DNA from 3 places in the Sodalis praecaptivus genome. Region 2 is predicted to be linked to each of the others. Evidence: predicted binding sites of a transcription regulator. Region 2 holds the regulator's gene; each other region holds the start of a gene.

Evidence for each region. Region 2 encodes Fur, which represses iron uptake genes when iron is present. Its sites were predicted from a motif close to ATAATAATGAGAACNACTATCAA; they were not measured.
Region 1: a site for Fur is predicted at 6,190-6,212, ahead of exbB (tol-pal system-associated acyl-CoA thioesterase). Genes of this name have one in related genera too.
Region 3: a site for Fur is predicted at 3,940-3,962, ahead of fhuE (ferric-rhodotorulic acid/ferric-coprogen receptor FhuE). Genes of this name have one in related genera too.

The regions. Positions count from the first base shown of each region.
Region 1 is NZ_CP006569.1:4,100,787-4,111,431, forward strand. It holds gene SANT_RS18305 (EAL domain-containing protein) at 1-1,055, opposite strand, end outside; gene SANT_RS18310 (LuxR family transcriptional regulator) at 1,689-2,345, shown strand; gene SANT_RS18315 (acyl-homoserine-lactone synthase) at 2,491-3,120, opposite strand; gene SANT_RS18320 (SDR family oxidoreductase) at 3,614-4,513, shown strand; gene exbD (TonB system transport protein ExbD) at 4,687-5,112, opposite strand; gene exbB (tol-pal system-associated acyl-CoA thioesterase) at 5,116-6,123, opposite strand; gene metC (cystathionine beta-lyase) at 6,489-7,688, shown strand; gene SANT_RS18340 (DedA family protein) at 7,834-8,496, shown strand; gene dkgA (2,5-didehydrogluconate reductase DkgA) at 8,720-9,550, shown strand; gene ftsP (cell division protein FtsP) at 9,740-10,645, opposite strand, start outside.
Region 2 is NZ_CP006569.1:3,217,215-3,227,859, forward strand. It holds gene phrB (deoxyribodipyrimidine photo-lyase) at 1-911, opposite strand, end outside; gene SANT_RS14200 (YbgA family protein) at 927-1,880, opposite strand; gene pgm (phosphoglucomutase (alpha-D-glucose-1,6-bisphosphate-dependent)) at 2,195-3,838, opposite strand; gene seqA (replication initiation negative regulator SeqA) at 3,859-4,413, opposite strand; gene ybfF (esterase) at 4,626-5,411, shown strand; gene ybfE (LexA regulated protein) at 5,572-5,859, shown strand; gene fldA (flavodoxin FldA) at 6,144-6,659, shown strand; gene fur (ferric iron uptake transcriptional regulator) at 6,980-7,447, shown strand; gene SANT_RS14235 (hypothetical protein) at 7,810-8,703, shown strand; gene glnS (glutamine--tRNA ligase) at 8,768-10,438, opposite strand.
Region 3 is NZ_CP006569.1:2,230,135-2,240,779, reverse strand. It holds gene SANT_RS22920 (hypothetical protein) at 117-1,286, opposite strand; gene SANT_RS09935 (aegerolysin family protein) at 2,039-2,461, shown strand; gene fhuD (Fe(3+)-hydroxamate ABC transporter substrate-binding protein FhuD) at 2,533-3,426, opposite strand; gene fhuE (ferric-rhodotorulic acid/ferric-coprogen receptor FhuE) at 4,071-6,293, shown strand; gene SANT_RS09920 (CdaR family transcriptional regulator) at 6,477-7,631, opposite strand; gene pyk (pyruvate kinase) at 7,916-9,358, opposite strand; gene SANT_RS09910 (glycerate kinase) at 9,384-10,532, opposite strand; gene SANT_RS09905 (GntP family permease) at 10,548-10,645, opposite strand, start outside.

The DNA.
Region 1 (10,645 bases), 880 kb from region 2:
ACGTGCAGCGTTCCGTCATCATCGTTCCAATGCCGCGCCAGATCTTCCGCTACTTGCGTCATTAAATGCGCCGTTAACGGCAAGATTAAACCAGAGGTTTCGGCCAGGGGCACGAAAACCTCTGGAGAAATAACCCCATCCGAGGGATGTCGCCAGCGCACCAGAATTTCCACGCCGGAACAATAACCTTGCGCAACGTTCATGACCGGCTGATAATAGGCCTCGAATTCATTCCGCTTAAGACCCAGCATGATATTATTCTTCAATGAGCTTGCCGCCCGCAACCATTGGTGAATTAACAGCGCCATCATGAACGCAATGGCGGCAATCAGAAAAATAATAGGGCCGTGGTTAATGAGAAAATAACGCCAGGACATGCCCGGAGAAATCGCTACCTGCAACCGGTAGGGATATCGCGTCGATGCGCCGGTAACGATAAGCATTTGCGGGTCTTGAGCGCCCAGTGGAATAAGCGTGCCGGCCGACGTTAATACCGTGTCGCCTATTGTCAGCGCCACCGTTCGGGAGGGGCTTAACGTATTCATCATCGTGCGCAAATATTGCGAATCAATTATCACCACCGCGCGCGTTTGCCCCCTACGCTGTTGCAGCACCATTTCAGCCGCAGCGGTGGCAGCGTGCAGACTAAGCGCCGCCCCATTCGCGCCGGCGGGCATAGGCGCCAGCGCATCTTTCATCGCGGCCATCGGCACCGGCGAACAGTAAAGGCCGTTTTGGTCCGCCAAACTGACCGAGCGTATCAGAGGATATTGCCGGCCAAGATCGCGCAATGCCTCCACCACCACCGGACAGGGACGCCCCGCCAGCAGCAGCGCCCGTTGAGCGGTTTCGTCGCCATTGCCCAACACGGTGTCGATAAAGTCGATAAGGGCATGGATATCCTGGCGTACCTGACTTTTCATATTTTGCTGGGTAATAAACAGCAGCAGAACAAGAGAAAAAATAAAGAAAAGAAGAGGAATGATACCCCATAGGATAAAACGGTTGTTATTCATCACCTTTGCCAGCATCGCGGTTGCAAGTATCCTGCGCATGTTCATTTTTCCTGATGTCGGTCTTGATGCGCGGGCCTATCCCCTGAAAGGATGTCACCACAATGGCATGAAGAAGAAGTATAAGTTAAACCCGCTCTCGTGTCAGCTTCGCCGGATGCGTCATGGCCGCATCGTGGCGCAGACGTAAAGTTAGCCGGCTAATCAGATGCATCATTCATTTTATAATATACACAAATTATAAATTTAATAATTATTTAAGTTACTTTTAGGTTAATACCCTCCCAACAATAAAATTTGACTTATTGTGAAAATAACATGATACTGAATAGTAAATAATAGATACGTGGTATATTTAGCGGCATAAACATTAGCCAAATCTTTTCATTCTCGCTAACAATATAAAAACTAATAATCAAACAAATTGGTTATTTAAAAGCTATATCGTGTTAAGTGCGCACAACCGCTAACGGGCACGTTTTGCCTGTTGCTAATTTTCTCATGGCAGACAATGCCTGGAAAATATTTTCATGATTATCCTTTTGCGCCTCAATATACCGCCATTATCACTTAAATCAAACGATGAGAAGCAAAATGTTCTCTATAATTAAGCCATTTACGTCTCGGGAAAACGGTCTGATCATTGCAGAAATTCATGATCTCCTACAGCATGAAATGAATATAGGTCAGCCCATCCGCTTCGCTTATTTTATTTTCAACAAATCGCAGGATGAAAAACCCGTCATCTATTCTAACTACCCAAAGGACTGGGTAGAAAAATACATGAAGAATGAATTATATAAGCAAGATCCCGTTCTGTTGGTCGCTAGCCAAAAGATTATGTCGTTCCCCTGGCACAAGAATTACTTTAAAAAAACCAAACGTCAGAAAAGCAATATTTTCATCCAAAGTTCAGAATACAACATCACCCGTGGCTATACTTTTCCGTTGCACGATTATGAAAATAATCTGGCTATGCTGAGCCTGTACACTGAAAGCGATCCCGACTTGCTGATGAAATGTATCAGCGACCACGAGGACCGTCTTTACCTGCTGTTTCTTTCCATTCATAACCGATTTCTAGCGGAGAAGACGCAGCAGACCAATAAACTGCATGCTAAAGTGGAGAAAAGGCTTACATCCCGCGAAATCGAGGCGCTGCATTGGGCCAGTATCGGTAAAACCTACCGCGAGATCGCTATCATTATGGGCATTACCGAAAGCACCGTAAAATTCCATATCGGCAACCTCATCGTAAAGCTCGACGTCATTAACGCCAAACATGCCATAAAAAAAGCGACGGACCTGCACCTACTTAATTTCAATGAGTAGCTATCTAATTACATTGTCAATGGCTCAAGAAATAGCGTGGTGGAGTATATTCTTTTTGGCCTAGGATAGCTCATGCCATTGACAATCGATATCTGTCAGAAGGCGGTCACGCTTTATCCACAAATAACTCTTTAAAACGTCGCGATTACAGATAAACGGGCCATTTCTTTAGATAATACTCATCACAATAATGATAACGCCGGATATATTTTATTAAATTGGCCTGACTATCGTCATCGATGGCGAGTCGCAGCAGATAAACCGGTTCGTCTTTTTCAGAATTACCGATGGTTTCTACCTGAATATTCCAGCCGCTGCGCTTGAGGATGGTGTACATCGACCGGCTGCACACGGTGAGTATCCCTTTCATCCCGATGGCGCGCGTGTAATTAATCATGCCTAAAAACAGCAGATGGCAAAAGGGCAGTTTAGTTTCCGTCAATGACTTAACTCTGTCTTTATCGACAAAAAAGCGGCTCGACTCCAATAGTGTATCGTCTGCTGACGCAGTGTAATGAAAAAAGTCGCGAAAGGGGCCGGTAATCATGTTAGGGTATTTCATGCTGATAAATCGGACGCTGCAAATCAGTTCACCGTTATAGCACCCAAGCAAGTAGTGAGTGTTTTCGTTATCGTACTCATCAAATTCACGTTCTCCTTTACAGGTAACCTTCCAATTCAAACGATCTTTAAACGTTCTTTTGCGCAGAAGATATAATTCTTCCAGCCTGTCATTTATTATGTCTTTGTATTCTACGTTGATCAAATTAAACATAGACCATCCTTTTATCATTATAAATAAAAATGAGCAGAAGATATTTAAAGCGTATTTATAGTATCAGTAAAGAAATTGACTAACAACCTGTACTAAAGTTCAGGTTATTAACGCTGTTTCCTATCGCCATAGTTAATTTAATATACCGAAAAAGGAGTGAAAGACCAATCGGAAGGGAATGATAAGAATAATTACACTGATTTACTCGCAGCAAAAATAAACGCTCGCTGGAGTCGCTCCCTTACATTGCAATAGCATTGCAGAGAGAACGCTTTTTCCATCAGCATAATAGGGATAATGATACGGCAATTTTTCAGAAAGAGAATAAAAAATCACGCAACAACCCCTTACCTCAGATTATTATATTATTTACCGTTACATAGTTTGTTATCGATAAATTTACTTATTCTGATAGTAATTAGACAAATTCATAAACATTAACTAACCTTAATGCTACCTTTCGCCAAAACAGACACAGCACATGGAGAGAATAATGGCTGATTATGATCAATATAAAATGCAAAATCCGGTGACCCAATATTCAAAGGACGGCTTTCCTAAACAACAACAGAATCCGCCCGGCTTGCAAACCGACATGACCCCTGTTCCTGACTGTGGTGAAAAGAGTTATCGCGGCACCGGTCGCCTTGAAGGCCGTAAAGCCTTGGTAACGGGTGCCGACTCCGGCATCGGACGCGCGGCGGCTATCGCCTTTGCCCGGGAAGGCGCCGATGTCGCTCTGGCCTATCATCCCAGCGAGCATAAAGACGCCGAGCAGGTCGCCGAATTGGTTAAAGAAGCCGGTCGTAAAGTGGTGCTGCTGCCGGGCGATTTGCGTGACGAATCGGTTAACGTGAAGGTGGTTGAGGATGCGCTGAATCAATTGGGCGGCCTGGATATTCTGGCCCTGGTGGCCGGTAAGCAAACCGCCGTGGAAGATATCGCCGACCTCACCACCGAGCAGTTTCGCGAAACGTTTGAAACGAATGTTTTTTCCCTATTTTGGATGACTAAAGCCGCGCTCCCCCATTTGCCCCCCGGCGCTTCGATTATCACTACATCGTCAATCCAGGCATATCAACCCAGTCCGACGCTGCTGGATTACGCCTCGACCAAAGCCGCCATCCTGAATTATACCCGCGGCTTGGCCAAACAAGTGGCGCAGAAAGGAATTCGCGTTAATTGCGTGGCCCCGGGGCCCATCTGGACCGTCCTGCAGGTGTCCGGAGGACAGCCAACGGATGCGCTCCCCTCTTTCGGTACCTCGACCCCGCTGGGCCGCGCGGGTCAGCCTGCAGAACTGGCGCCTATCTATGTTTACCTTGCCTCGCAGGAATCAAGCTATGTGACGGCGGAGGTACACGGCGTTACCGGGGGTAATCATTTGGGATAAGCGTCTGACCGGATACAGACCGGCGCGTTCAACGCGGCAAACGCCAAGTGGGCCCAGGTGAGCATCGACGTTCGCGCTTAGGACGGGACGTTGCAACGATGGGCTGCTTGACGCGACCGGCCGAGCATGACACCCAGCGCTAACGGCGCCGGCGCCCGTCCGCCGGCGAACAGTTATCCCTGTCCGGGGGATTCCAGCCCTACCAGGCCAACTTTGAAATACCCCGCTTTACGCAGGTTATCCATCACCGACATCAGCGTGGCATAGTCCACGCTCTTATCGGCTTGGAAAAATATCGGCGTGTCTTTATTGCCTTGAGTCTGTTCGTCCAGCGTCTGGGCGAGCGTCGCCATCGTTACCGTCCGATCGCCTATAAACAGCTGTTTATCCGCTTTAACCGATAAATATACAGGCTTGTCAGGCCGCGGTTGAGGCGCGGCGGTGGAGTTGGGTAAATCCACCCGGATATCTACCGTTGCCAGCGGCGCGGCGACCATAAAGATAATCAGCAGCACCAGCATAACGTCGATAAAAGGCGTAACGTTGATATCGTGCATTTCGCCGTCGGTATCAACATCCTCGTTTAAATGCATCGCCATGACTTATCCAACCCGAAACTTGGTCACCTGTGCGGACACTTGGCTGCCCGCTTCTGCGGCCAGATCCAAATCGCGGCCGAGCAACAGCAGCAGCTGTGCGGCGCAGTCCCCCACCATCGCTTTGTAGCTGGCGATGGTACGGGCAAAGATATTATAAATAACCACCGCCGGAATCGCGGCAAACAGGCCAATGGCCGTCGCCAGCAGCGCTTCGGCAATACCGGGCGCCACTACCGCCAGATTGGTGGTCTGGGTGTGGGCGATGCCGATAAAACTGTTCATGATGCCCCAAACGGTGCCGAACAGACCGATAAAGGGGGAGATGGCGCCGATAGTGGCGAGAAAACCGTTACCTTTCCCCATGGCGCGGCTAACGCCGGCAACCCGGCGCTCCAGACGAAACGCCACGCGCTCTTTAATCCCGTTGTTATCGCTGAGGCGGGCCGACAGGTCGAGTTCGTTGGCGGTTTCGGCCAATAAACTGGCGCTCAAGCTGCGGGGAGAGAAATTGGCCGCCACCGTCGTGGCTTGATCCAGGCTGCGCACGTCTTTTAGCAGCTGCAACTCGCGGCGCAACCGGCGCTTAACCGCCAATAATTCTGCCCCTTTACCGAAAAACAGTGCCCAGGTGACGACCGAGGCCAGCAGCAGGCCAATCATAACGATTTTCACTACGATATCGGCGTGCTGATACATGCCCCAAACGGAGAGGTCCATCTGCATTAATTGCCGCTGTGCGGGCGTAGCCGACACCGAAGCCGGCAGCGACAACGGGCTGCTGGCCGCGGTCTGATCGGCGGTAGGCGTTGGGGTTGTATCGACGGCGGCCTCGGCCGAGGCGGCAGTGGCCGGCGGCGCGGCAGTGGTCGGCGCGGCGATGGCGCTGCCCACCACGCCCGCCCCCAAAAGCAGGCTCAGGAAAATGCCGCGCAGCATCGGGGCGAATACTGCGCCGTGTCCGGCTAATACGCCGTCAAATGATAAACTCTGTTGCTTAACAGCCGATTTCACGCTGTGCCTCCACCCGATACTCACCCAAAATTAATTCAGCCAGAATAATAGCAAATGGGACAGGAATTGATAGTGGTTATCATTATTATTTGTGCTACGCACCCGTCACCTTCGGGGTAATAGCATAGTAAAATTTTCACCCGCGCAATAAAACCCCAGGGTGTCCGTGGAACCGCCATCGAGGTCGAAACCGATATTTGCTGTCGATACCGCGCGGGCATAATAGCGCGGTAGCGCCAAACGGCGAAAAAGCCGGCGCAACGTCTGCCCCGCGCCCGGCATTAGTGATAACCTGAATCGCATGACACACCTCCCGCCGCCACGTACGGTATTTATCATCTCTGCTAGAAGGCAAAGCGCGAATAATGACGTCGAAGAAATTGGAAACGGTGCTGGTCAGCGCCGGCAGAAAACCCTCGTTTACCCATGGGTCGGTTAATCCGGTAATCCAGCGGGCATCCTCGCTGGTTTTTGACTCAGTCCAGCATAAGAAAAAGGCGACGGCGGGACGCGCCAGCGGCGAGCTGTTTTATGGCCGGCGCGGCACGCTTACTCATTTCTCATTGCAGCAAGCGATGGTGGAGTTGGAAGGGGGTGCCGGCTGCGCGCTCTATCCCTGCGGTACCGCAGCAGTCAGCAATGCGATTCTTTCCTTCGTCTCGGCGGGCGATCATATATTGGTGACCAATTCAGCCTATGAACCGACGCAAGACTTCTGCCGGCATATCCTTGGCAAAATGAATATCGCCACCACGTGGTTTGATCCGCTCATCGGTGCGGATATCGGCTCTCTGCTTCAGGATAATACGCGGGTGGTGATGCTGGAATCCCCCGGTTCGATTACCATGGAAGTGCAGGATATCCCGGCCATCGTACGCGCGGTGCGGGCCAGAAAGCCGGATATCGTCATTATGCTGGATAATACCTGGGCGGCAGGCATATTACTTAAGGCGCTGGATTTGGGCGTCGATATCTCCCTTCAAGCCGGCACTAAATATCTGATCGGCCATTCCGATGCGATGATCGGTACCGCGGTAGCCAACGCGCGCTGCTGGGAGCAGTTGCGCGAGCAATCCTATCTGATGGGACAGATGGTTGACGCCGATACCGCGTATATGGCCGCACGGGGGCTGCGTACGCTCGGCATCCGGCTAAAGCAGCATGAGGAAAACGGCCTGCGCGTGGCGCGCTGGCTGGCGCAGCGGCCTGAGGTGGCGGTAGTCAATCACCCGGCGCTGCCGGGCAGCAAAGGGCATGACGTCTTCGTGCGCGACTTCACCGGGGCCAGCGGGCTGTTTTCTTTTGTGCTAAAGCAACGATTAAGCGATCAGCAACTGGCACATTACCTGGACCACTTCACGCATTTCAGCATGGCTTACTCATGGGGCGGTTTCGAATCGCTGATACTGGCGAATCAGCCGGAAGAACTGGCGGCCATACGGCCCGCGGGCGGTGTCGATTTCACCGGCACGCTGGTGCGGCTGCACATCGGGCTGGAAAACGGCGATGATCTCATCGACGATTTGGCCGCCGGCTTCGCCCGCATCGCGCAAGGAGAGCGATAAAATCACGTTTATGCGCCGATTAATCGCCGGTTGACGCTTTGCTGACTAAAATAGATTAAAAAAAGTGTTTGGTTGGGTGATGGATCAAGGACTGGGAACCGGCGTAACGCTAAGCTGTCGATAAAATGTGAGTAAGCAGGTTGAAATGAATCTACTAGAAGAGATTATCCGGGCGCTTTGGCATCAGGATTTTGCCGCTTTGGCCGATCCCCGGGTGATCTGGGTGGTCTATGGGGTAATGTTTACCACGCTGTTTTTAGAAAATGGATTGCTGCCGGCTTCCTTTTTGCCGGGTGATAGTCTACTGCTGCTCTCGGGCGCGATGGTCGCCAAAGGCGTCATGGCGTTTTTTCCCACGCTCATCATTCTCAGCGCGGCGGCGGGTTTCGGCTGCTGGTTCAGCTACCTGCAGGGGCGCTGGCTGGGTGATACGCGCATCGTCAGAAGTTGGTTGCTCCATCTGCCCGCCCACTATCACCTGCGCGCTTACACCATGTTTAATCGTCACGGGCTGACCGCGCTGCTGGTCGGCCGTTTTCTGGCTTTTGTGCGCACGCTGCTGCCGACGATGGCCGGCATCTCCGGCCTCAGCAATACCCGTTTTCAGCTGTTCAATTGGTTAAGCGCGCTAATCTGGGTCACCGTGCTGGTGACCCTTGGCTATGCTATCAGTCATGTGCCGGTGGTGAAACATCATGAAGATCAGGTGATGATGGCGCTAATCGTCCTGCCCGTGGTGCTGCTGGTCACCGGTCTGATAGGCAGCGTACTGCTGATTATCCGCCGGCGGCGGGTGAAAAACGCCTAAACCCGTGATGCAGTAACGCAGGCAAATCTGTTGCGGCCGGCCGTTTTCCCCATCGCCGCGGCGTGAAGCGGGTCACCGCCTAACATCATTGCGCGCACAGCGGCCCTAACGCATCGCCGACGCCGCGGCAGGCTCTTTTTTCTGCTAAAACTAAACTTATCCCATCACTCATGGCCCTCGCCGTCCCGCACGGGCGCGGCGCTTGGACAAAAAAGGAGAAAGCATGACAACGCAACCTACGGTCACATTCCACGATGGACATACCATGCCGCAGTTGGGTTTGGGGGTTTGGAAAGCCAGTAACCAGGAAGTGGTCACCGCAATCGAGGCGGCGCTGGAGGCCGGCTATCGCTCCATTGATACCGCGGCTATTTACAAAAACGAAGAGGGTGTCGGTCAGGCGCTGCAGGGCGCCACGGTGGCGCGGGAAGATCTGTTTATTACCACTAAACTGTGGAACGGCGATCAAACCATGGCCCAGAAGGCTATCGAGCAAAGTCTGGCCAAGCTACGCCTGGATTATGTCGATCTTTATTTAATGCACTGGCCGGTACCGAGCAAGGATAACTTTGTACAGGCCTGGCGCGACATGGTGAAACTGAAGGAAGAAGGGCTGGCGAAAAGCATCGGGGTGTGTAATTTCGAGCCGCACCATCTTCAGCGCCTGCTGGATGAAACCGGCGTGGTGCCGGTGATAAACCAAATTGAGCTGCATCCGCTGTTGCAGCAGCAGGCGTTACGAGACTTCGATGCCCGGCATCAGATTTTGACTGAATCCTGGAGTCCTCTGGCGCAGGGCGGTAAAGGGGTGTTTGACCAGGCGATTATCCGAGAGCTGGCGGACAAATACGGCAAAACGCCGGCGCAGATTGTTATCCGCTGGCATATCGATAACGCCTTGGTGGTGATCCCGAAATCGGTCACGCCGGCGCGGATACGCGCTAACTTCGACGTACTCGACTTCAGCCTGACGCAGGATGATCTGGATGCCATTGCCACATTGGACAGCGGCAAACGGCTGGGTTCGCATCCGGATACCATGGCTATGGTCTGAGACCGAAGCCGGATCCGGCGCCGCGAGGGTAGCGGGCCGCGCTAGCTCCCAGCGCAGGAATAGCGCTGGCTCCCCCTGCCCCGTTTTCACGCACTGGCCGCTTTGGCGACGCGCGCCACGTTCGGCGCGACGCGCACGGCTTTGCTGTCGCGGCGGCACCTCACGGCGGTGGCGCACTCTGCGCCGCCGTTAACCCAGGGCCGCGGGCCGTACGACAAATTGCCCCGTGGCGCCGCGATCGGCCATTTCCAGCGTCTGGCTGTAATAGAGATAAGGAAAGTGCTCCGGCGCCACCTGTGGGAACCAAACCAGCAGTTCCACTTCGTTATCGACCCACACCGTATCTTTCCAACCCTGATCTTCCGGCAATGGCGTGCTGCCATTGACGCGTTTAATCAGAAAAGCCACCCCCTGAATATGGAACGCCTGCGGGGTATTGGTATGGACTATCCAGCGCTCAAAACTGCCCTGTAAACTTTGAAAGTCGTTGCGGCTCATATTCCATAGCGCACCGTTGATATCGGGGGTAGCCCCCCCGAGGGAGAACTCGCGGGTGCGGCTGATGCCGCCGTCGATCAGTTGATCGGACAACAAGCGCATCGGCAGGTTATCGGTGACCAAGGGTAACAGCCCGGTCGGTTTAAGCGTCAGCACCGTGGTATTGACCAGTATTGACGAGGGTTCAAAAAAGCCGCGTACCCGATCCATCAGACCGGCCGCTTCGCCGGCGGTGATGACCACGTCTTCCCCTTTGGACATGTCGATGAGAATCTCACGCCGCTCGCCAGGCGCCAGCGACAGCCGGGTGACCGGCACCGGCGCAGGCAAGAACCCCTGGTCGCCGGCAACGACCTGCATGGCGCGGCCGTCGCTGAGTTGCAGCTGATAACGCCGAGCGTTGGAGGCATTGAGCAGCCGCAGACGCACCCAACCGCGCGACACTTCCACAAAGGGGCTCTGCGCGCCGTTCACCAGCAGAGTATCACCGAGGAAACCGCCGCTGGCGGGTGGGTTGTACACCGGCTGGCCGAAATTATCCAGCCGTTTGTCCTGGATGATAAGCGGGAAGTCATCGACGCCATAATGATTCGGCAG
Region 2 (10,645 bases):
CAGGGAATGAACGGCTGATGGCGGGACAGCGCCGGCCAGGCCACCAGCAGATGGCGGTAAAAATCGCGCCATATCAATTCATTGAGCCAGGTGAAGGCGCCGCTCTTCCCCGGCGTTAGCGCTTGGGGAGACGCCTGGCGCAGCCGCTGATAACACTGGCGCGGCGATAGCACGCCGATCGTCAGCCAGGCGGACAGCCGGCTGGTGGCGTCCAACGCCGGAATATCGCGGCCGCGGTGATAATCCTGCAAATGTTGATGACAAAAGGAGCGCAGACGGGAGAGCGCAGCCGCTTCACCGGCGGGATAATCTTGCCCGGGGGGCGTGGTGGGGTAATCAAACGGCGCGATCTCGCCCGTGTTGCCGCAGGGCGCCCCCGCTCGCGGCGCCGGCGCCGGCAGACAGGCCGGATCGTGCTCCTCAAGCCGGCGCAGAAAGGCGCTACGAAACGGCGTATAGACCTTGTACATCTGCTGGTTGCCGGTGTGGACGCTGCCCGGCGGCAACAGCACGCCATCGTCGAAACCCTGACACAGCGTGTCGTCGCCGATCCGCCGCTCCAGTTGCCGGTCACGCTCCCGCTCGTTGAATTCATATTGATAGTTATAAAACAGCCGATCCACCCGTTCGCGCTGGCAAAACGCCGCCAGCCACTCCACCTGGGCGGCGAAATCCGCGCATTGCTGATAGTGCAACGCGATGCCGCGCGTCGCCAGGTCGTCGGCCAGATGACACAGATGTTGGCGGATAAATTCCGCCTGGCGCGGGCTCATATCGTGATCCCGCCACTGCTGCGGCGTGGCGATAAACACCGCCAGCACCCGCGCGTGGGGATCCTGACAAGCCGCATAAAGCGCAGAGTTATCGTGCATGCGCAGGTCGTTGCGCAGCCAGACCAGATGGGTTGTCATAACGCTTCCGTAGGGTTAATGTCCGTAACGCAGCCGCAGCGCTTCGGGATAGGGTTCAAAATAGCGCTGCTGCGCGAGCCAGGCATTAGGATATTCGGCCATATAATGTTTCAGCAGCGTGATGGGCGCCAGCAACGGCTGCAACCCCTGGCGATAGCTGTCAATCAAGCCGGTGAGTTCACTGCGCTGCGCGCGGGTGAGGTAACGGTAAAAATAGCCCTGCGCATGCATCAGCACATTCGTATGGTTGCTGCGGGTGGCCGGATGGCGCAGCAGCGCCATCAGCCGGTCGCGGTACGCCAGGGCGAACGCGTCAAGCGACGACCAGCGGTCCATGCTGGCGACAAAGGGGCCAATATGCCGATACGCCGGCTGGGAATGCGCCAGCAATAACAACTTATAACGGCGGTGAAACGCCATCAGCGCACCGCGGGTCAGGGGCTGGCGCAGCAACTGGTTGAATTCCCACAGGGTGAATAGGCGCGCCACGAAGTTCTCACGCAATTGTGCATCCTGTAATCGGCCGTCCTCTTCTACCGGCAGCCAGGGCATTTGCTCCTGCAGTATCCGGGTGTATAGGCCCACGCCGGTTTTCTGCACCCCCTGTGCTTCATATACCCGCACCCGCGCCATACCGCAGCTCGGCGATTTGGCGCAGACGATGTAGCCGCAGAGATCGGCGAGCTGGCGCACCCGTTGGCGCGCGAATGCCTCCATACTGGCGGTGTAATCCACAGGACTCGTCTCTTTGCTGGTGCGCAACGTGATGTGGTCGTTGGGATGTTTTACCAGCCTGAGCGCCGGACGCGGCGCCGGCAGGCCGATAGCCATTTCGGGGCAGATGGCGGTGAAGGCGACAAACGGGGCCAGGTCATCCATGGCAAACGCCAGGCGTTTATGGCCGCCGTCAAAGCGGACCTTTTCACCCATCAGACAGGCGCTGATACCGACGGGGATCTTACTGCTCATGCTCGGCTCCTGCGGAGGGTTTTGGGTAGGCAAAGCGTAGCCGAATTTCACCGTTTCCGCTGGCGGGCAATAACATATTGCCGGCGCCGCCCCCCGCCGGGTCGGGTTAACCGCAGCCAAAAAAAACGGCCATCGGAGGATGGCCGGGTGGCGAGTGCCTTATCGAGCTCGCGAAGCGTGCCCGCTTGGTTGGCTGCACGCCCGAGCGGGCAATATTAACGCCGGCCGCGTTCGCGAACCGCGTTCGCTTTGCGCGATCATCGCCGTTGGGTTCGCGGTACGCCCTATTAGCCAAGACCCGCCGCCGCGGGGGGTTATTTCGCCCCTGCCAGCACCTCGCTCACAATATCTACCGCCTCTTTCTCGATCTGCTGGCGGTGCTCTGCGCCGAGGAAACTTTCACAATAGATCTTGTAGGCTTCTTCCGTGCCGGAAGGACGGGCCGCGAACCAGCCGTTTTGCGTCATTACCTTCAGCCCGCCAATGGACGCGCCATTGCCCGGCGCCGCCGTCAAGCGTGCGGTGATCGCATCGCCCGCCAGCGTGCTGGCGCTGACCTGCTCGGGTGAGAGCTTGGACAAAATCGCTTTCTGCGCGTGGGTGGCCGGCGCCTGAATGCGGTTGTAGCTGGGCGCGCCAAAGCGCTTCGCCAGTTCATCATAATGCTGCTGGGGATTTTTGCCGGTCACGGCGGTAATTTCCGCCGCCAGCAGGCACATGATGATGCCGTCTTTGTCGGTGGACCAGGGCTGACGGTCAAAGCACAAAAATGACGCCCCGGCGCTCTCTTCGCCGCCGAAACCCAGGCTGCCGTCAAACAGGCCATCCACAAACCACTTGAAGCCTACCGGCACTTCCACCAGCCGGCGGCCGAGACTGTCAACCACCCGGTCAATCATGGCGCTGGACACCAACGTCTTACCCACGCCCACCTCATCGCCCCATTGAGGGCGGTGCTGAAACAGGTAGTTGATCGCCGCCGCCAGATAATGGTTCGGATTCATCAAGCCCGCCGGGGTGACAATACCGTGCCGGTCATAGTCCGGATCGTTGGCGAAGGCCAAATCGAATTTATCGCGTAGCGCCAACAGCCCCGCCATCGCCGATTCCGACGAACAGTCCATGCGAATGATGCCGTCATGATCGAGATGCATAAAGCGGAACGTCTGGTCAGTCTCTTCATTGACCAACGTCAAATCCAGCCGGTAGTGCTCGGCAATGCGCTGCCAATAGGCGATGCCGGAGCCGCCCAGCGGATCGACGCCCAACTTCAGCCCGGCGCGTTGAATGGCCGGCATGTCCACCACGCTGGCCAATCCCTCCACATAGGGCTGCACCAGATCCTTGGCGTGGATATAACCACTTTGCCAGGCTTTGTCGAGCGTCAGGCGTTTGACATCGCGTAGATTATCCGCCAAAAGCGCATTGGCGCGCTCTTCTATCACCCGGGTGACGTTAGTGTCGGCCGGCCCGCCGTTGGGCGGATTGTATTTGATACCGCCATCCTCTGGCGGATTATGGGAAGGCGTGATAACAATGCCGTCGGCCTGCGCGCCGCCGCCGCGATTGTGGCTCAGGATGGCATTGGAAATCGCCGGCGTCGGCGTGTAGCCATTATCCGCCTGCACAATCACGTCCACGCCGTTGGCGGTCAGGACTTCCAGCACCGAGATAAACGCCGGTTCGGATAGCGCATGGGTATCCTTACCCACGTAGCAAGGCCCCTTGATACCCTGCTTGGCGCGCTCCTCGGCGATAGCCTGACTAATGGCCAGAATGTGGGCTTCGTTGAAGCTATGGCGCCCGGCGCTGCCGCGGTGTCCCGAGGTGCCAAACTTTACCGCCTGGGCGCTGTTGCCCGGCTCAGGCCGCAATACATAATATTGCGACGTTAATTGTGCCACATTGATTAAATCACTCTGGCGGGCGGGCTGCCCGGCGCGGGGGTGATTGGCCATCGGCGCTTCTCCGTTGCTAGTCAATTAAATTTAAGAGTGCCGCAAACTTTTTCTATCAGCTCCGTTGGGAACTGCATCGCCAGCATAATATGTTCAATCATGCTCCGTTTGCGGTCGCTATTGGTATTGGTAATGACCCAATAAGGCGTACCGGGCACCTGTTTGGGTTTGGTCTGGTGGCCGCTTTGCAGCAGCGTTTGCCTGTCGCCGGCAAAATACGTGCGGGTACGGCCGTGCAGTGTTTCGGTAGACGCGGCGAAGGCCTGCGGCGACAAGGTGTACAGGGTGGTCAGCACCAGCATGAAACGATCCACTACCTTGCGTTGCAAAGCATAGTCGTCTGAGAGCAATAATTCACGCATTGCGCGAACCCTCTCGGGCAGTGGACGAACAGATTCCGATTTTTCTGAGGCTTTTGCCGCAGAAGTCACCGCCGGTGCGGGGGTTGACGCTTGCTCAACGCCGGGGGTGAACTTCAACATACGGCGCAGAATATCAGAGGCACTTTCGCCAATGTGCTGCGTATGGCCGGCAATATAGCGATAAAGATCTTCATCGACTTCAATAGTTTTCATTGTAATCCGTTAATTTCCACATAAATCAATCGCCCCGATTATACAAGTTAAACCCGGGCAACGAACAGCACCAACCGCCGTTGCGGTGAAAAAGTCAGAATCTGCCCGGGCAATCGGCCCGCCCGCGCACCCACCCTTTTTTCCCCATTGCGGCGTTGGCGGCGCCAAACTCATGCTAGGCTACAGCTTTTATCCGCAGCAAAAGGAGCGCTATGAAATTGAACTATCGGCTGCAGGCGGCGCGCCAGCCGGAACAGGGTCTGCCGGTGGTGCTGATCCACGGTTTGTTCGGCAGTCTGGATAATTTGGGCGTACTGGCCCGTCCCCTGGGTGAAAATCATCGCACGCTGCAAATTGATTTGCGCAACCACGGCCTGTCCCCCCACGCCCCCACCATGGGTTACGACGAAATGGCGCGGGATGTGCTGGCGTTACTGGACGCGCTGCTTATTGAGCGCTGTATCGTCATCGGTCATTCGATGGGCGGCAAGGTGGCAATGACGCTTTGCGCGCTGGCGCCGGCGCGCATTGCGCAGGCGGTGGTGATCGATATGGCGCCGGTGGCCTATCAGGTCCGCCGCCATGACGCCATTTTCGCCGCCCTGGCGCGCGTCAGCGAGTCTGGGATAACGCAGCGCAGCGACGCCGCACGGCTGATGGAACAGGATATTGACGACCCGGGCACCATTCAGTTTCTACTGAAATCGTTTGATCAGGGACAATGGCGTTTCGCTCTTGACAGCATCCAGCATAATTACGCCGACATTATCGGCTGGCGAACACTGCCCCCCTGGCCGGGGCCGATACTGTTTATCCGCGGCGGTAATTCCCCCTATCTGGATGATCGCTACCGCGAGACTCTCCGCCGGCAATTTCCCCGCGCCCGCGCCCATGTGGTGGCCGGCGCCGGCCATTGGGTGCATGCCGAAAAACCGCAGGCGGTAGTGCGCGCTGTCGCGCGTTTTCTGACGGAAGCATCAGCCGGACGCGGCAGTTAGCCATTGTCGCCACCCGCTTCACTGGGGTAAGATGACGGGTTTTTGGATGCCGGCTACCTCCAGGGACCGGTGAAACTAACGCTACGGAGGACGCCGGCCAGGGCTCAGGCCAGCCGCCGGCGACCCCGCCGCTTACGGTTGCATATTCCCTTCATCAACTATGGCAAAAGAACAAACGGACCGCACTACGCTGGATTTATTTACGGATGAACGCCGCCCGGGAAGGCCGAAAACCAGTCCTCTTTCTCGGGATGAGCAGCTCAGAATCAATAAGCGTAACCAGCTGCGGCGTGACAAAGTGCGCGGGCTGCGTCGAGTGGAGTTGAAAATCAATGCGCAGGCGGTGGATGCGCTGAATAAACTGGCCGATCAGCGGGATATATCCCGCAGTGAGCTTATCGAACTTATCCTGCTGGCGGAGCTTGAACGCCAGCGGCCCGCCGGCTGAAGGAGGGGTCCCGCGGCGGCAGAGCGTCATTTGTGGCACAGGCCTTAAACAGACCGATCGCTGGCCGTAAAGCAGGCCGCGCGTCTGCCTGCCGCTAAACCGTGGCACAGGCATTAGGCCGGCACGCCTTTGCACCTGCGGCGTACACGTCACGGCGGGCGCAATTGACGCAAAAAGCCCCCGCCGGCAGGTATCTCCTTAAGTGAGGGTCTGCTATCATTGCCCTTATCAGCTTAAGGTTGACGATTGGGCATACCCTTAATTTTTATGAGGTTTTGATATTCATGGCGAGTGTAGGCATTTTCTTTGGCAGTGATACCGGCAATACCGAAAATATTGCCAAGATGATCCAAAAGCAACTGGGTACCGATGTTGCTGATGTTTTTGACATCGCCAAAAGCAGCAAAGAAGATCTGGAACAGTATGACCGGCTGCTGCTGGGTATCCCGACCTGGTATTACGGCGAAGCGCAGTGCGACTGGGATGATTTTTTCCCGACGTTGGAAGAGGTCGATTTCAGCGGCAAGATAGTTGCGCTATTCGGCTGCGGCGATCAGGAAGATTACGCGGAGTATTTCTGCGATGCGATGGGCACCCTGCGGGACATTATTGAACCCCACGGCGCCACGCTGGTCGGCCATTGGCCTACCGCCGGCTATCATTTCGAGGCGTCCAAAGGGCTGGCGGACGACGACCACTTTATTGGTCTGGCCATTGATGAGGACCGCCAGCCCGAGCTTACCGCCGAACGCGTCGACGGCTGGGTCAAACAGGTTCGCGAAGAGATGAATTTGGCTTAACGCCTTACCGCCGTCCGGCCTCCCCGGACGGCATGATGCCGCATTGTATGCTTGATAAATAATTCCTTTCAAATTGATAGCTACAATTTTGTAACTTTTTCCGCCAAAGCAGTACAATGGCACCACACTTTGTGTGATTTTTTAAACCTAAAGAGGTAACATAGTCCTTACTCGCTGAGTGGGCTATAATGAAAATGAGTCTCTTTTTCATTTCTGACCGCGAGTTCTATAATGAGACAGTGATACATTTTTCGGGCCGACGATTGTTATAGGCTGTGTTAGCTTATAACTTGATTATCAAGTAACAGGACCAAACCCGCATGACTGACAATAACATCGCATTAAAGAAGGCCGGCCTGAAAGTGACCCTTCCCAGGCTCAAAATCCTGGAAGTGTTGCAAGACCCGGAATGCCACCACGTCAGTGCGGAAGATCTGTATAAAAAGCTGATCGATATGGGTGAGGAAATCGGGCTGGCCACCGTTTACCGCGTACTCAATCAGTTCGATGACGCCGGCATTGTCACCCGCCACAACTTTGAGGGCGGCAAATCGGTTTTCGAGCTCACCCAGCAACACCATCACGATCACCTGATTTGCCTGGATTGCGGCAAGGTCATCGAATTTCGCGATGAGTTTATCGAGGCGCGCCAGCGCGACATCGCGAAAAAGCACAATATCAAACTGACCAACCACAGCCTCTATCTTTATGGCCATTGCGCGGAAGGCGACTGCCGTGAAGATGAAACCTTGCATGATATAGATGATCCGCACGTCGTAAAATTCTGACACCCGTCCTACGCCGTCACGTTACCGCCATACAATCACGACCGTATAAAGAGAAACCGCCGCCGGCGGTTTTTTCTCGCCTTGCTTTTACACTTCATAACGCCCCTTTTTTCTTACTTGCCGCCATCCCGCTATTCTCCCGTACTGAATCAGCCTTTCACCCGATGACGGCGGGGAAGTTAACTTCTTAGGCTATTGGGCAGTGGGCTTATAGGCCGATAAATTATTATCAGCCCCTAGCCCGGCCCTGCCCCCAAAAAAACAGGGGAGCAGGGATCCGTTCACAGCGCTTACCCACCGAGCCCTCCCTGGAAGCGGTAACGCTGTCTCCTAACGTCTTTGGTCGACCTACAGGTATCCCGATGATGAAACCTATCCTGCAAGACACCCCTGTGCCGCCCGCGGCTGTGGCATCGCTGGCAGCGCCTCCCGCCACGCGAACGCCGCTCACGTCTGAACCCAACGGCGTAAGGCAAGCAAAATGGTTACGCCCAGCCACCGCGGCGAGGAGCACACCCCCGGCATCCCCGCGCCCCGTGCGTATTGATGCGGCGCTTGCCAACGTCACCACCCTGCTTACTCCCGTACCGTCGCGCCCCAGCAAAAACGCCCAACGCGACGCCGCGACCGGTTGGCAGCCGGCCACGCCATCTGGCTCCCTGCCGCGACGGTTACACAACCCGCAACGCGATACCGCGGCCGGTGCATACCCGTCTAGACAATCGCCCTCATCGCCGGTGACCCTCAGACGTCCGCGGGATCCCGTCGCGGCAGTGGCGAGCCAGGCTCCGCCGCGGCCGCCGAAACCTTCGCCGTTGACGGCAGGCACCTGCGGCGATAGTTCCCGCATGTATGCGCAAATCGATCATGAGGCCCTGCCCACGTTTCGCTCAACGGGTATCACGTTCGTTCCCTACGACAAAACCGTTTACGCCACTCTGCACGGCCCTGAGCCCCTCATCTCTGACGCCCACGGGGCCCCAGAGGGGAGGGTGCATTCCTGGATCGATTTTAGCGTCGAGAGAAAAAAGCATGCGGCGTTCGCGGCGTTGACATCCCGCGTTAAGCAACTGGTGGGTGACAAGGTGATCCCGTGCAAATATGCGCCGCCGGCCGATGCGTTAGATAACAGCTACATCTGGGCCGACAGGCCCAACCATTATCAGCTACGCCTCAGGCACCATCCGCACGCCTATAGCTTGGATAAGCTTGAAAACTTGCCGCAAGCGTTGCAGCGCGGGCAGCAAGAGGAATAAGCGGCGCAGCGTAACCGCTTCCCCCTGCGCCAGAAACGGAAAGATCACGGCGCGGGGGGCAAGATCACATCCCGGCTTTCGCGGCCCAGGTGTCGCGCAGCCCCACGGTGCGGTTGAACACCGGATGGGAGGGGCTGGAGTAGCGGCTGTCGGCGCAAAAATAGCCTTCGCGCTCAAACTGGAAAGGTTCATCCGCATTGGCTGCCGGTACGCCGGCTTCGACAAAGCCCTGCCGGATAACCAGCGAATCCGGGTTCAGCGTAGAGAGAAAATCTTCCGCCGCCGCCGGATTGGCCTCGCTAAACAACCGGTCATACAGACGAAACTCCGCTGCGACGCCGCGGGTGGCCGATACCCAGTGGATCACGCCTTTCACCTTGCGCCCGTCGGCGGGATCTTTACTGAGCGTATCGGCATCGTGGCGGCAGATGATGGTGGTGATCTGCCCCTGGGCATCTTTTTCCACGCGCTCAGCCTTAATCACATAGGCATTGCGCAGACGGACTTCCTTACCCAGCACTAAACGCTTGTATTGCTTATTGGCTTCTTCACGAAAGTCGGCGCGATCAATATAGATTTCGCGGCTGAACGCAACCTGGCGGGTCCCCATCTCCGGTTTATTGGGATGGTTTGGCATCGTGATATCCTGTTCATGCCCCGCCGGCAGGCTTTCGATGACCACCCGTACGGGGTCGATCACCGCCATGGCGCGCGGCGCGCGCTCGTTCAAATCTTCGCGAATACAGGCTTCCAGCGCGGCCATCTCCACATTATTGTCCTGCTTCGTCACGCCGATGCGGCGGCAGAATTCGCGAATCGAAGCCGCCGTATAGCCGCGGCGGCGCAGGCCGGAAATGGTCGGCATACGCGGATCGTCCCAGCCCTCGACAATTTTTTCCGTCACCAGTAGATTCAGCTTACGCTTGGACATGATGGCGTATTCGAGATTCAGCCGGGAGAATTCATACTGCCGGGGATGCACATCAAGGGTGATATTATCCAGCACCCAGTCATACAGCCGGCGATTATCCTGAAACTCCAGGGTGCATAACGAATGGGTTATCCCTTCCAGCGCATCGGAGATGCAGTGGGTAAAGTCATACATCGGATAAATGCACCACGCGTTGCCGGTCTGATGGTGATCGGCGAATTTAATGCGGTACAGCACCGGGTCGCGCATCACCATAAACGGCGACGCCATATCGATTTTCGCCCGCAGGCAGGCGCTGCCCTCGGCAAATTCGCCGTTGCGCATTTTGGCGAAGAGCGCGCGGTTTTCTTCCACGCTACGATCCCGATAGGGGCTATCTTTACCCGGGCGCGTCAGCGTGCCGCGATGTTCACGAATTTCGTCCGGCGACAGTTGGTCGACGTAGGCCAGCCCTTTGTCGATAAGCTCCAACGCATAGTCATGCAGCTGGTCGAAATAATCGGAGGAGTAGTGAATGTCACCGCTCCAGTTGAAACCCAACCACTGCACGTCGTACTTAATGGAATCGACATATTCCCTATCCTCTTTCACGGGATTGGTATCGTCGAAACGCAAGTTGCATTGGCCCTGATAATCCTGGGCGATGCCGAAATTAAGGCAAATGGACTTTGCATGGCCGATATGCAAATAGCCATTGGGCTCCGGCGGGAAACGGGTATGCACCGATGTATGCTTCCCCGAAGCCAGATCTTCGTCGATAATTTGACGAATAAAATTAGTTGGGCGGGCTTCAGCCTCACTCATGTTGATATTCCTCTACACAACAGCACGACATTCATTGCTCTTATGTTCCAACATGCCACGCCAGGACACAACCGTTTGTTAGAGAAATTCTCCATTACGGTTTACCGGCACGGCCGGTGGGTGCGGTTAAGGCATCGCGCGCGGCGAGGGAAAGACAGAACGGAAAACGCCTGGCCCCCTAACGGCAGCACAGGCGCTTGAGCAAAT
Region 3 (10,645 bases), 990 kb from region 2:
GGCCAGCCTCTTAGCTATCAACCAGGGAATTCCCATCGCGTTCCAGAGGATCTCGAGCTCGCCAGGCGCTAGGGTGGCGGCGAACGAATGATTTTTCCCATTTGCAACGGCTATGTTCATAATGTCAGACTCTTATTGCGTTGAAAGAATGCACCCCGCGAAATCACTTTCCCCGGATTTGCCGGCTCTGCCACCCTCTGACGCATTTGTAAGGCATTCAGAGAGATCGTTTTTCCCGGATTCTCCGGGTCTGCTATTCTTTTACGGCTATAAAAGGTACTTAAGGCTATCATCCTCCCAGGATTTTGTGGGTCTGCCACTCGCTTGCGTCTATATAGTATGCTACGCGTAACGGTTTCCCCGGGGTTTTCCGGATCTGGGACTCTTTTACGCTTATAGAGGGTATTGCGGGAAATCATCTCTCCGGGATTCTCTGGATCAGCAACTTTTTTGCGCTTATATAGCGCATTGCGAGAGATCATTTCGCCGGGATTTTCCGGGTTTTCGATTTTCTGACGCATTCTTAAGGTATTTCTGGACACCATTTTCCCCGGATTATCAGGGTCAGCCACCTTTTTTCTCTTATATAATTTATTGCAAGAAATCATCTCACCCAGATTATCGGGATCTGCAACCATTTTACGCTTATATAGCACATTACGGGAAATCAACGCCCCAACATTTTCCGGGTCTGCGACCTTAACCCTGCCGTTTAATGTACTTTGTGAAATTGTTTTCCCCTGGTTTTCTGGATCTATCACCTTAATACGCTTATATAAGGCACTGCGAGAAATCAGTTTCCCCGGATTATGCGGGTCTTCGACCTTTTTGCGCTTATATAACGCCCCCCGAGACACCAGTTTCCCTTCATTTGCCGGGTCTACCACCTTCTGGCGCAAATGTAGAGTAGTTCGCGAAATCATTTTTCCCGGATTTTCCGGGTCTATCACCTTCTTACGCCGGTATGGCGCAGGGCGAAAACTTGTCTGCTCAAGACCCTTTGAATCGACGATCCTGTCATCCAAAGGTGTATTATATATTTTCTTGGCATAGGTTATTACGCTATGATTCTGCAAACGCAGTAATCGTGCGCAGTTTACTGACCTATTCTGCACGCTGTTGCCGTCGATGTGCAGGTGTGCGAGTCGATAGCATGCATTGGAAATTTTTATGGCATACGGAGTTATGCCTTGGCACTGGTTAATCGCTGGAGGTGAAGATGGTTCTATGTGTTCAGGTGATCCATATCCATCAATGCATGGGTAAATGCCTTTCGTAATTCGCATCTTTACAGATTCCTTTCCGTTGTGATACCAACGCTCTAAACGCCCACCCTGACCTACCCCTTATCGTGCTTATGACACAATCGGTCATCGCCTGTGCGATGACAGCAACAAATGGTTGGGGCAACGGGGCGGGTTCTAATGTCATCGACAACGCCGACGCGGGAGAGATGTCGACGGCTGCTATCACCGCTGATGGTAGTTAGCGCACCAGGTTACATATTGCTGGTTTACGGCGATAACGCGTACCGCTTTATGCTTGCCAATATGAAGCCAAGTAACCTGAACGTCCCTTGAAGCCTCGTCGAGCCGGTACAGTCGGCAAAATGCCGTGGCATGCAACAATGCTTCCGGTCAGTGTACGGTCAATGCCCTAGACGCAGCCTCTACGTCACAGGATAAATGAGGTTGTGTGGCATTGTAAAAGGCGGCGCTCGTGATACCCTATCGGCGCACACATTAAGCTCGTCCGCGCTCAGGATCCCGCTGCCCGTTAATAATGGCGCGTCCTTTGTCGCGCGCGATATATATCCATGCAGTGACGTTTAAGAAACTTTCTGGCTCAAAATCCTGAGTGAATAATAATTCAAACTTGAGGTGTTATTTTTACGCCCCTGATCCATTAACGCTAAGAGGTAATTAAAGGAAACGCATAGGTCTTATTTCTCGCTGACTTTCTGGATTGGCGTCTACATTCAAACGTGTTCGAGTGTAGATTCCCTACGGATACAACTTAAGAAAACAGGTGATCGCACATGTCCTATAAACAATGGGTTGATATAAGCATTAAGCCAATAAATTTTGACATGACAATAAAAAACGTGACGCTGCATTGGGGTAAATTTCATGCACAAAGCAATAAAGATATTGAAATACCGCTTTCTAGGTTAGAAGGTAAGATTATTCATGCTAATACTATTTACGACATTTGTTCGTGCGGTCGCGACGGTGCATCAACAGGGACTCAAGGCAGCATCTCCCTATTTGATGGAAAGAAATGGATTGCTGAATACATATGGAACAACCCGTGGTGGCCCAGCGCGAGCGAGTCACTGCTGGTTTGCGATGTAAGTTTGGACTATTTCTATCGTTCTCAGCTGTACGGGATCGGGGAGTATGAACGTCCCATTGGCTCAGTTATTATCGATGTAATTAAACATCAAGATCAAAAAACGTGACGGTAAACAACTCTCCACATCGTCATTAAAATGGCCGTTCTAGCTTAGGCCATCGCGTATCTCGCGTGAAGTTACCATTGGTTTTCTAAATCCTCAAGCATACGGCAAAATCGAAGGGCGGATAGCGTAGCGCCAAAAAACCATATCGCGGGAACATTACGCCATGTGTTCTCACGTACGAAGGAGAGGGATTTCCATATAGGCGTGGCGGCGACGCGCGCCCTGGCGGCTTCATCGCCGTGATCTAGACAAATGGCGCGGAGCGGTGGCAATTTCGCCAGGTATTCGATGCCGACTACCGCGGTGCCCCAAAACGTATTTTCTCCCTGCCAAGCGTTGTCGATGGCCAGTTGCCGCATGACGTCCCCGAAAAGGCTTGTCTCACCGAGGATGAAGACATGACGATCGTCTATTAGCGAGAAAACCAGCAACGGCTGTCGCCGATAGGAGCCAAGGCGCGCCTTGGCGTCCGCCAATTGTCGATCAAAAAAGTCCAGGTGTTCCCGGGCCGCTGCCGCCCTGTCCAGCCGTTCAGCCAGCGACAGCAGGCCGGCACGTACCGTGCGCAAGGGATGACCGCGCTCGTCGGTAAAGTTGAACTCCATGGCGGGAGCGATGTCATGGAATTGATCCGCGCGCGGGCCATATCCCTGGGAATACAGAATCAGATCCGGTTTCAGTTCGGCGATGAATTCCAGATTGGGTGCGTCACGCTGGCCAACATCAATGACGCCGACGGGCAACGCTGGCTCCCTTACCCACAGTCGATAGTCATGGGTATCGGCCGCCGCCAATGGCGTCACGCCCAAGGCAAAAAGCAATTCCAGCGGCAGCCATTCCAGGGAAATAATACGTTTAACCGGCTTATCCGTCTGCGCCGAAGCGCCCGGTAACCATGGCATCAGCAGCAACGCGGTAACCACACGGCGCCGGTTCGCGTCAATAACCGATGAACGCCTCGCCATCAAGACCTTCTCCCTACTGGCGCGTCGTTCTTGAGGCTGCATTCGGTAGCACGCGTCGTTCGTTTCCCACAAGAGGGTAAAAATTCGGCATTCCGCGCCAAGGTGGCCTTCCTGCCCCCGCTGAGGGTACCTTCCGTCATAAGTGTCCTAAAGCAAATGATAATCATTCGAGTGAAAATTGTAGATGCAGAAGGATAGCGATCGCAATCGGAATTTAAAATGCGACGGTCCAAGGCAACGCCGGGGGCGGTTTCCATCACGCCACATCCGCGTACCATAGACGGTAACCCTACCCCCTGAAGACAATGAAATGACCTACGGACGCTTGGCGGGATAACGTCGATATCCCTCTGCTCGCCAAAACGACCATGCTGGGACACCAATCCTCTTCCGCCTCATCGCCCTAATGTGCCCGCACGCTAAGCCTGGCCCCTCTTAGTCCTTTTCACGCCAGTCAATTGATTTTACTGACCAATACAAATATTTACATATTTAGGCAAAACCTTTTTTGAATTAATAATACAAATGATTATCATTGGCTTTAATAATTTTCGCTTCTTACTTTCGAGAGCCGCAACAGGGTACGGCACGCTGAATAAGACGCTCGATAACAACACATCTCGATCTTTCCGACGGAAAACACTATGCTCCCGAATCGCAAGGAAACTCGCGCTAACAACCTCGTGCCAAGCATCCGCAAAACCTTTACGGTGTCCTTGTTGGCCATGGCGGTACAGACGCTTCTCAACCAGGCAATGGCGCAGACGACCGAGTCCAGTTCGACCAAAAGCGACAGCCAGAATGATGTGATAGTGGTAAATGCCACCTCCGATGGCGATAACGGTGGCGCAGAGAACAAAGATTATCAGGTGACGACCACCCGAGCCGGCACAAAACTTCTTCTGACGCCGCGCGATATCCCCCAATCCGTCAGTGTCATTACTCAGCAGCGTATGCAGGATCAGCAGTTACAAACGGTTAACGATGTGCTGAATAACACCACCGGCATTACCAGTAATTTGGTGGACAGTGAACGCTCGGAATATTATTCTCGCGGCTTTAAGCTCACTAATTTCACATTCGATGGCATTCCTACCTCGGTGGGCGATGCCTGGAATTTCGGGGACGCCGCTTCGGATACGGCGATATATGATCGCATCGAGGTGGTGCGTGGCGCCACCGGTCTGTTGACGGGCGCAGGCAGCCCGGCAGCGTCAGTGAATATGGTGCGTAAACACGCCGACAGCAAAGCGCTCACCGGAACGCTGAGCGCCAGCTACGGCAGCTGGGATAAACAGCGTTATGTCGCAGACGTTTCAGCCCCGTTGAATGAAGCGGGATCGGTGCGGGGACGCGTTATCGCGGGTTATCAGGATCAAGATAGCTGGCTAGATCGTTACCATAAAAATACCAAATTCCTTTATGGCGTGCTTGATGCGGATATCACCGATGATACTACGGTGTCGCTCGGCTACGATTATCAAGACGCAGATACCCGCGATCCCACTTGGGGCGGTAATCCGGTGTTTTACAGCAATGGCTCGCTTACGCATTACCAACGCAGCCTGAACTCTTCGGCGGACTGGACTTACTACCACACGACAGCGCGCAAAGTGTATGCCGATTTGGTCCATAACTTCGATAATGGCTGGCGTGTGAGTCTAAATGGCACCCACGCTGAAAACACCTTCAGTGATAAACTGCTTTATGTCGGATACCAGTCTTATCCCGATGCCACCACCGGTGAAGGTGCGGATGGTTACGGCAGCATGGATCGTGGTAAGCGTGAACTAACATCGGTGGACGGCTATGCCAGCGGCCCCTTCGCGTTGTTCGGTCGTAAGCATCAACTGATGCTTGGCGTTACCTACAGCCGTCAACACAATGTGACCGACAGCCAGGATGGTGTAACCGATTTAGACGCCTATGACATCACCGCCAACGATCTTGGCGCGTTTAATAATCACTGGAACGGCAATATCGCCGAACCGGCATGGCAGGGCTGGTATCAAAATGCCGATGATGTGGTACGTCAGAAATCGGCCTACAGCGCCGCACGCTTTTCGCTGGCGGATCCACTGTCTCTGATTGTCGGTGCACGTTACACACAATACAGCTCCGACGGCAGCAGCGGCAATATGGAAAAAAACAACATCACCCCGTATGCGGGCCTGGTGTATGACATCAACGAGAGCTGGTCAGCTTACGCCAGTTATACCTCGATTTTCCAGCCGCAAACCTATCGTGATAGCAGCGGTCATTATCTGTCGCCGGTCACCGGCAAAAGCTATGAAACAGGCCTCAAGTCTGCGTGGCTTGATGGTCGTCTGACCGCGACCATGGCGATTTTCCGCATTGAGCAAAACAATGTCGGTGAAGAAGAGAATGGCGTTTATGTCAACAACAGCAGCGAACAGGCCTATGTTGCGACCAAGGGCGCGCGCAGCAAAGGGGCGGAATTTGAGCTTAACGGGGCGCTAACCGACAACCTGCAAATGACATTCGGCGCAACACGTTATGTGGCCCGTGATTCGGAGGGGCGTTACAACCCGGATCAACCGCAAACCGAGTTCAAATTGTTTTCCAGCTATCGCTTGCCAATGCTCCAGGCGCTGACCATGGGAGGGGGTATCAAGTGGCAGAACCGCGTGTATGAAGACCTTACCGCGCCCGATGGCAGCACTCAGCGCGTCTATCAGAGCAGTTATCCCCTGGCAAATCTCTTTGCCCGCTATCAAGTTACCAAACAAATGGCGGTGCAGGCGAACGTCGATAACCTGTTTGACCGCACTTATTATTCTTACATGAACGGTTATGTCTATGGGGAACCGCTTAACGTCTCGGTTAGCCTGTCATATCAGTTCTAAGCAGTCAGCAAGCGAGGGGGCATGAGCGGATGAGCTGAAGCTGTCCGCCGGGTCGGATTGGACGCGAGCGACGTCACCGTCAAAAAAGGAAGTCAACCCCGTTACACCGCGATAAACGACCGAAAAGGACGTCGGCGTTTATCCCCTGGCGGAGGGCTAAGAAGACGACCGGCTCAGCCTTCGCTAGACGTTATCCAATAGCGCGGCAACATACAGCAGAAAACGATCTTCAAAATTCGCCAAATTCAGCCCGGTCAGTTCAGTAATGCGCCGCAGGCGATATTCAAGCGTATTTTTGTGTATAAACAACGCTTTGGCCGTCTCACCCGCCTGCTGATTATGGCAAAACCACGTATGAAGCGTTTTTCTAAATACACCATTACCATCCTGCGCTTTAAGGCGCTGCAATGGGCTGACTAACTCAGCGGCCTGCCAGCCATCGCGCAGACTATCAAGCAGTACCGGCAGCTTAATGTCCTGGTAACAGAAACAGTGTACCTCGGGCATCCGCTGCTTACCGACGCTGATGGTGGTTTTCGCCGTGTGATAGGAGCGCACCACCCCGCCTTCTTCGGGGAAAAAGTTCCCCAGCGCCAAACGGACTTTAAGCGGGCTTTCCTGCTGTAAACGTTGATAAAGTTGTGTCATGCGGCGCTTGTGTTCTTCCGGCTCCCAGCGCTCAGCATGTAAGTAAGCCGGTTTCAACACGACCATTTCGGTAAGCGAGACGATCGCCATGAGGTCATCTTTGCCTGTTTCTCTCAGCAACGATTGCAACTGCTGTAATTCACTCATCGCCGTACTGACGCCAAGCTGACCGCTGTCTAATTCCACCACCATAGCGACACGCGGTAACGACAGGTCCACCCCCAAGCGCTGCGCCCACTCGCGAATATTGGCGGGATAAGTCTCGTTGCGCACCATGCTCAGGACCAGCTCTTCCCGCAATCGGCTGTTTTGCGCCAGAAGTTGCAGCAGGTGCGCTTGTTCCAGCATCATTTCCGCCGTCATGCAGACCAGTTCACCGAACTGCATGAGCCCGTTAGGCTCCCCCGTAAGACCGATCACTCCCACGATTTGGTTGTTGAAATGCAACGGCAGATTAATGCCCGGTTTCACACCCTGTAAGGTATGCATCGAGGCAGCATCTATCGATACCACCCGCCGTTGACTGAGCGCCAATAGCGCTCCCTCATGAATTTCACCAATACGTTCCCGATCGCCACTTCCAATTATACGTCCCCGGGTATCCATGACATTGATGTTGCAGTCGATAATTTTCATGGTTCGCTCGACAATCGAGTAAGCCAATTTCGCGTCGAAATCATAATCTGTCATTTATCATCCCTCTGCTGCAGCGTAAAAAACATGTCGCAAGCAGAAAACATCCCTATCATCAATACGCCACATTCATTGCTAATTTGCCCCAATTTAATAAACTTTCTGATACAAACTTCGTCATTATTTAGAAAGAGGACGCATTTATCTCAGATAAACATTATCATTCATTCCCTGGGGAAAATAAAGCGCTACCGCGCATTAGAGAAAATAGTAAATCATCGGCAAAGGATTAATGAAAATTATCGCCGCCAGCATATTATGACGACGATAATAATAGATGCTTATTCCACCAGACAAATACGACATGTATTGGTACTGCCAATTTTCCCAATGCTGTCCCCTTGTGTCAGGATAACGCTATCCCCTGGGGCCAGAGCACCGTTCGCTTTCAGCAGCGCTATAGCATCTTGTGCCGAGCCCACGCCTACAGCGCGGCCCTTGAACGGCAGGGGTGTAACGCCGCGATACAGCGCGGCCTGATTCAAGGTGGCGGTATGGCGCGATAACGCATAAATCGGTATCCGAGAACTTATGCGAGACATCATGCGGGCGGTGCGTCCCGACTCCGTCATCGCGATGACGGCTTTAACGCCCTGCAAATGATTCGCCGCGTACATGGCCGCCATCGCCGCCATCTCCTCGATGTTGGTAAACTCTACATCGAGGCGGTGCTTTGAGGGGGTGACTTGCGGGCTGCTCTCTGCTCCCAGGCAGACGTTCGCCATCGCCGCTACGGCTTCGACAGGATAGTTGCCCGCGGCGGTTTCGGCCGAAAGCATCACCGCATCCGTACCGTCCAGTACCGCATTGGCCACGTCCATCACTTCAGCCCGCGTCGGCATGGGGCTGGCAATCATTGACTCCATCATTTGCGTTGCGGTGATCACCACGCGGTTTAATTGTCGCGCTCGTTGTATTAAACGTTTTTGTACTCCCATCAACGCGGCATCACCTATTTCCACACCCAGATCGCCACGGGCCACCATAATGGCATCGGCGGCGCGGATCATATCATCCATGTTTTCCGGCGTGGCCACGGCCTCAGCGCGCTCCACTTTAGCGATAATGGCCGCCTGGCAACCCGCTTCACGCGCCAAACGGCGCGCCCGGCGTAAGTCATCACCGGTGCGCGGGAACGAAACCGCCAAATAATCCACATGCATTTTGGCTGCGAGTAGAATATCCGCTTGGTCTTTTTCCGTTAGCGCGTCAGCGGAAAGACCGCCACCGAGCTTATTCACCCCTTTGTTATTCGAGAGTATTCCGCCCACGATCACGCGGGTGACGATTTTCTCGCCGACAATATCGGACACGCCCAACCGAATACGACCATCATCCAGCAACAGAATATCACCTGCCGCCACGTCGCGTGGCAATGCTTTATAATCGATTCCCACTCGAGTATTATCGCCCTGGCCTTTATCTAATAAGGCATCTAAGATAAAAGTCTCCCCCTTACGCAGAGCGACTTTACCTTCTTTAAACGTTGACACTCGAATTTTGGGACCTTGTAAATCGCCCAAAATAGCCACGGATTTGCCCAAGCGTTGAGCAATCGCGCGCACGGCTTGGGCACGCGCAATATGCTCATCTGCCGCGCCGTGAGAGAAATTGAAGCGCACCACATTGGCGCCAGCCATTATCATTTTCTCCAAAATATTGTCGCGATCGGTCGAGGGACCAAGAGTAGCGACAATTTTGGTACGTCGACGGATTTCCGCCATACTCTTCACCTTTTAAACGACGCTATTAACATGCCGCGGCTTTTTTTAGCAGCCTGCCGATATTTTCACACGCCCGCTCCATATTGATCGGCCCGTCTTTCAATAGAGCCTCAATAGTGTCAGCGCGGGGGATAATGCCAAAGATGGTGTCGATACCTTCCCCGTAGAGCGCATCAACCCCATCTCCAACGCAGCCGGATACGGCGATCACCGGAACGCCTTGCGCTTTGGCGGTCCTGGCGACGCCGTAAGGGGTTTTACCGAATTTGGTTTGATAGTCGATACGCCCTTCGCCGGTGAAACAGAAATCCGCTCCCACCAACTTGTTGCGCAATCCGCTAAATTCAACCACGATATCAATGCCTTTGCGCAACGTGCAGTGGGTAAAGGCCATCAATCCCGCCCCTAATCCCCCCGCTGCGCCTGCACCCGGCACATTGGCAACGTCTTTGCCCAATTGGTGGCGGATAACCGCGGCAAAGTGCGCTAGATTGGCATCCAGCCGTGCCACCATATCCGGCGTTGCGCCTTTCTGCGGGCCAAAAATCGCGGAGGCCCCCTGTTCACCGCATAAAGGATTGGTCACATCACAAGCGACCTGTATATCCACCTGCGCCAGGCGGCTATCCAACCCGGTAAGATCGATATGTTGCAAGCGCCCCAAGGCGCCCCCACCGCGGGGCAAGATGTTGCCCGCTTCGTCATAAAAACGCACGCCCAGCGCTTGCGCCATACCCGCCCCGCCATCATTGGTCGCACTACCGCCAATGCCCAGAATGATTTTCTTAATGCCTTTATCCAAACAGGCGCGAATCAGTTCGCCGGTACCATAGGTCGTGGTAATAAGCGGGTTTTTTGAATCCCTATTGACCCATTGAATACCGCTGGCTGAGGCCATCTCAATCACGGCAATGTCGCCATTCCCCATAATGCCATAGCTGGCTTGGACCATTTCTCCCAAGGGTCCGGTTACGTTTAATGCATTAAGACGGCCGTTGGTGGCATCAATCAGCGACTGAGTGGTGCCTTCGCCGCCGTCAGCCATGGGAACATGAACAAAGTTCGCTTCTGGAAACACCTTACGCAGGCCTTTCTCCATTGCGGTGCATACTTCTTTCGCCGTCATACTTTCCTTAAAGGAGTCAGGCGCTAATACAAATGTCGCTTTCTTCATTGGGGTTGCCTTCTACTAGAGAATAAAGCCGTACAGCACGGTCGCGACCAGGGTCATGGTGCCGCCGACCATCGCTTCATAGGGCAGCAGGCCCATACGTTGTCTGATCGACA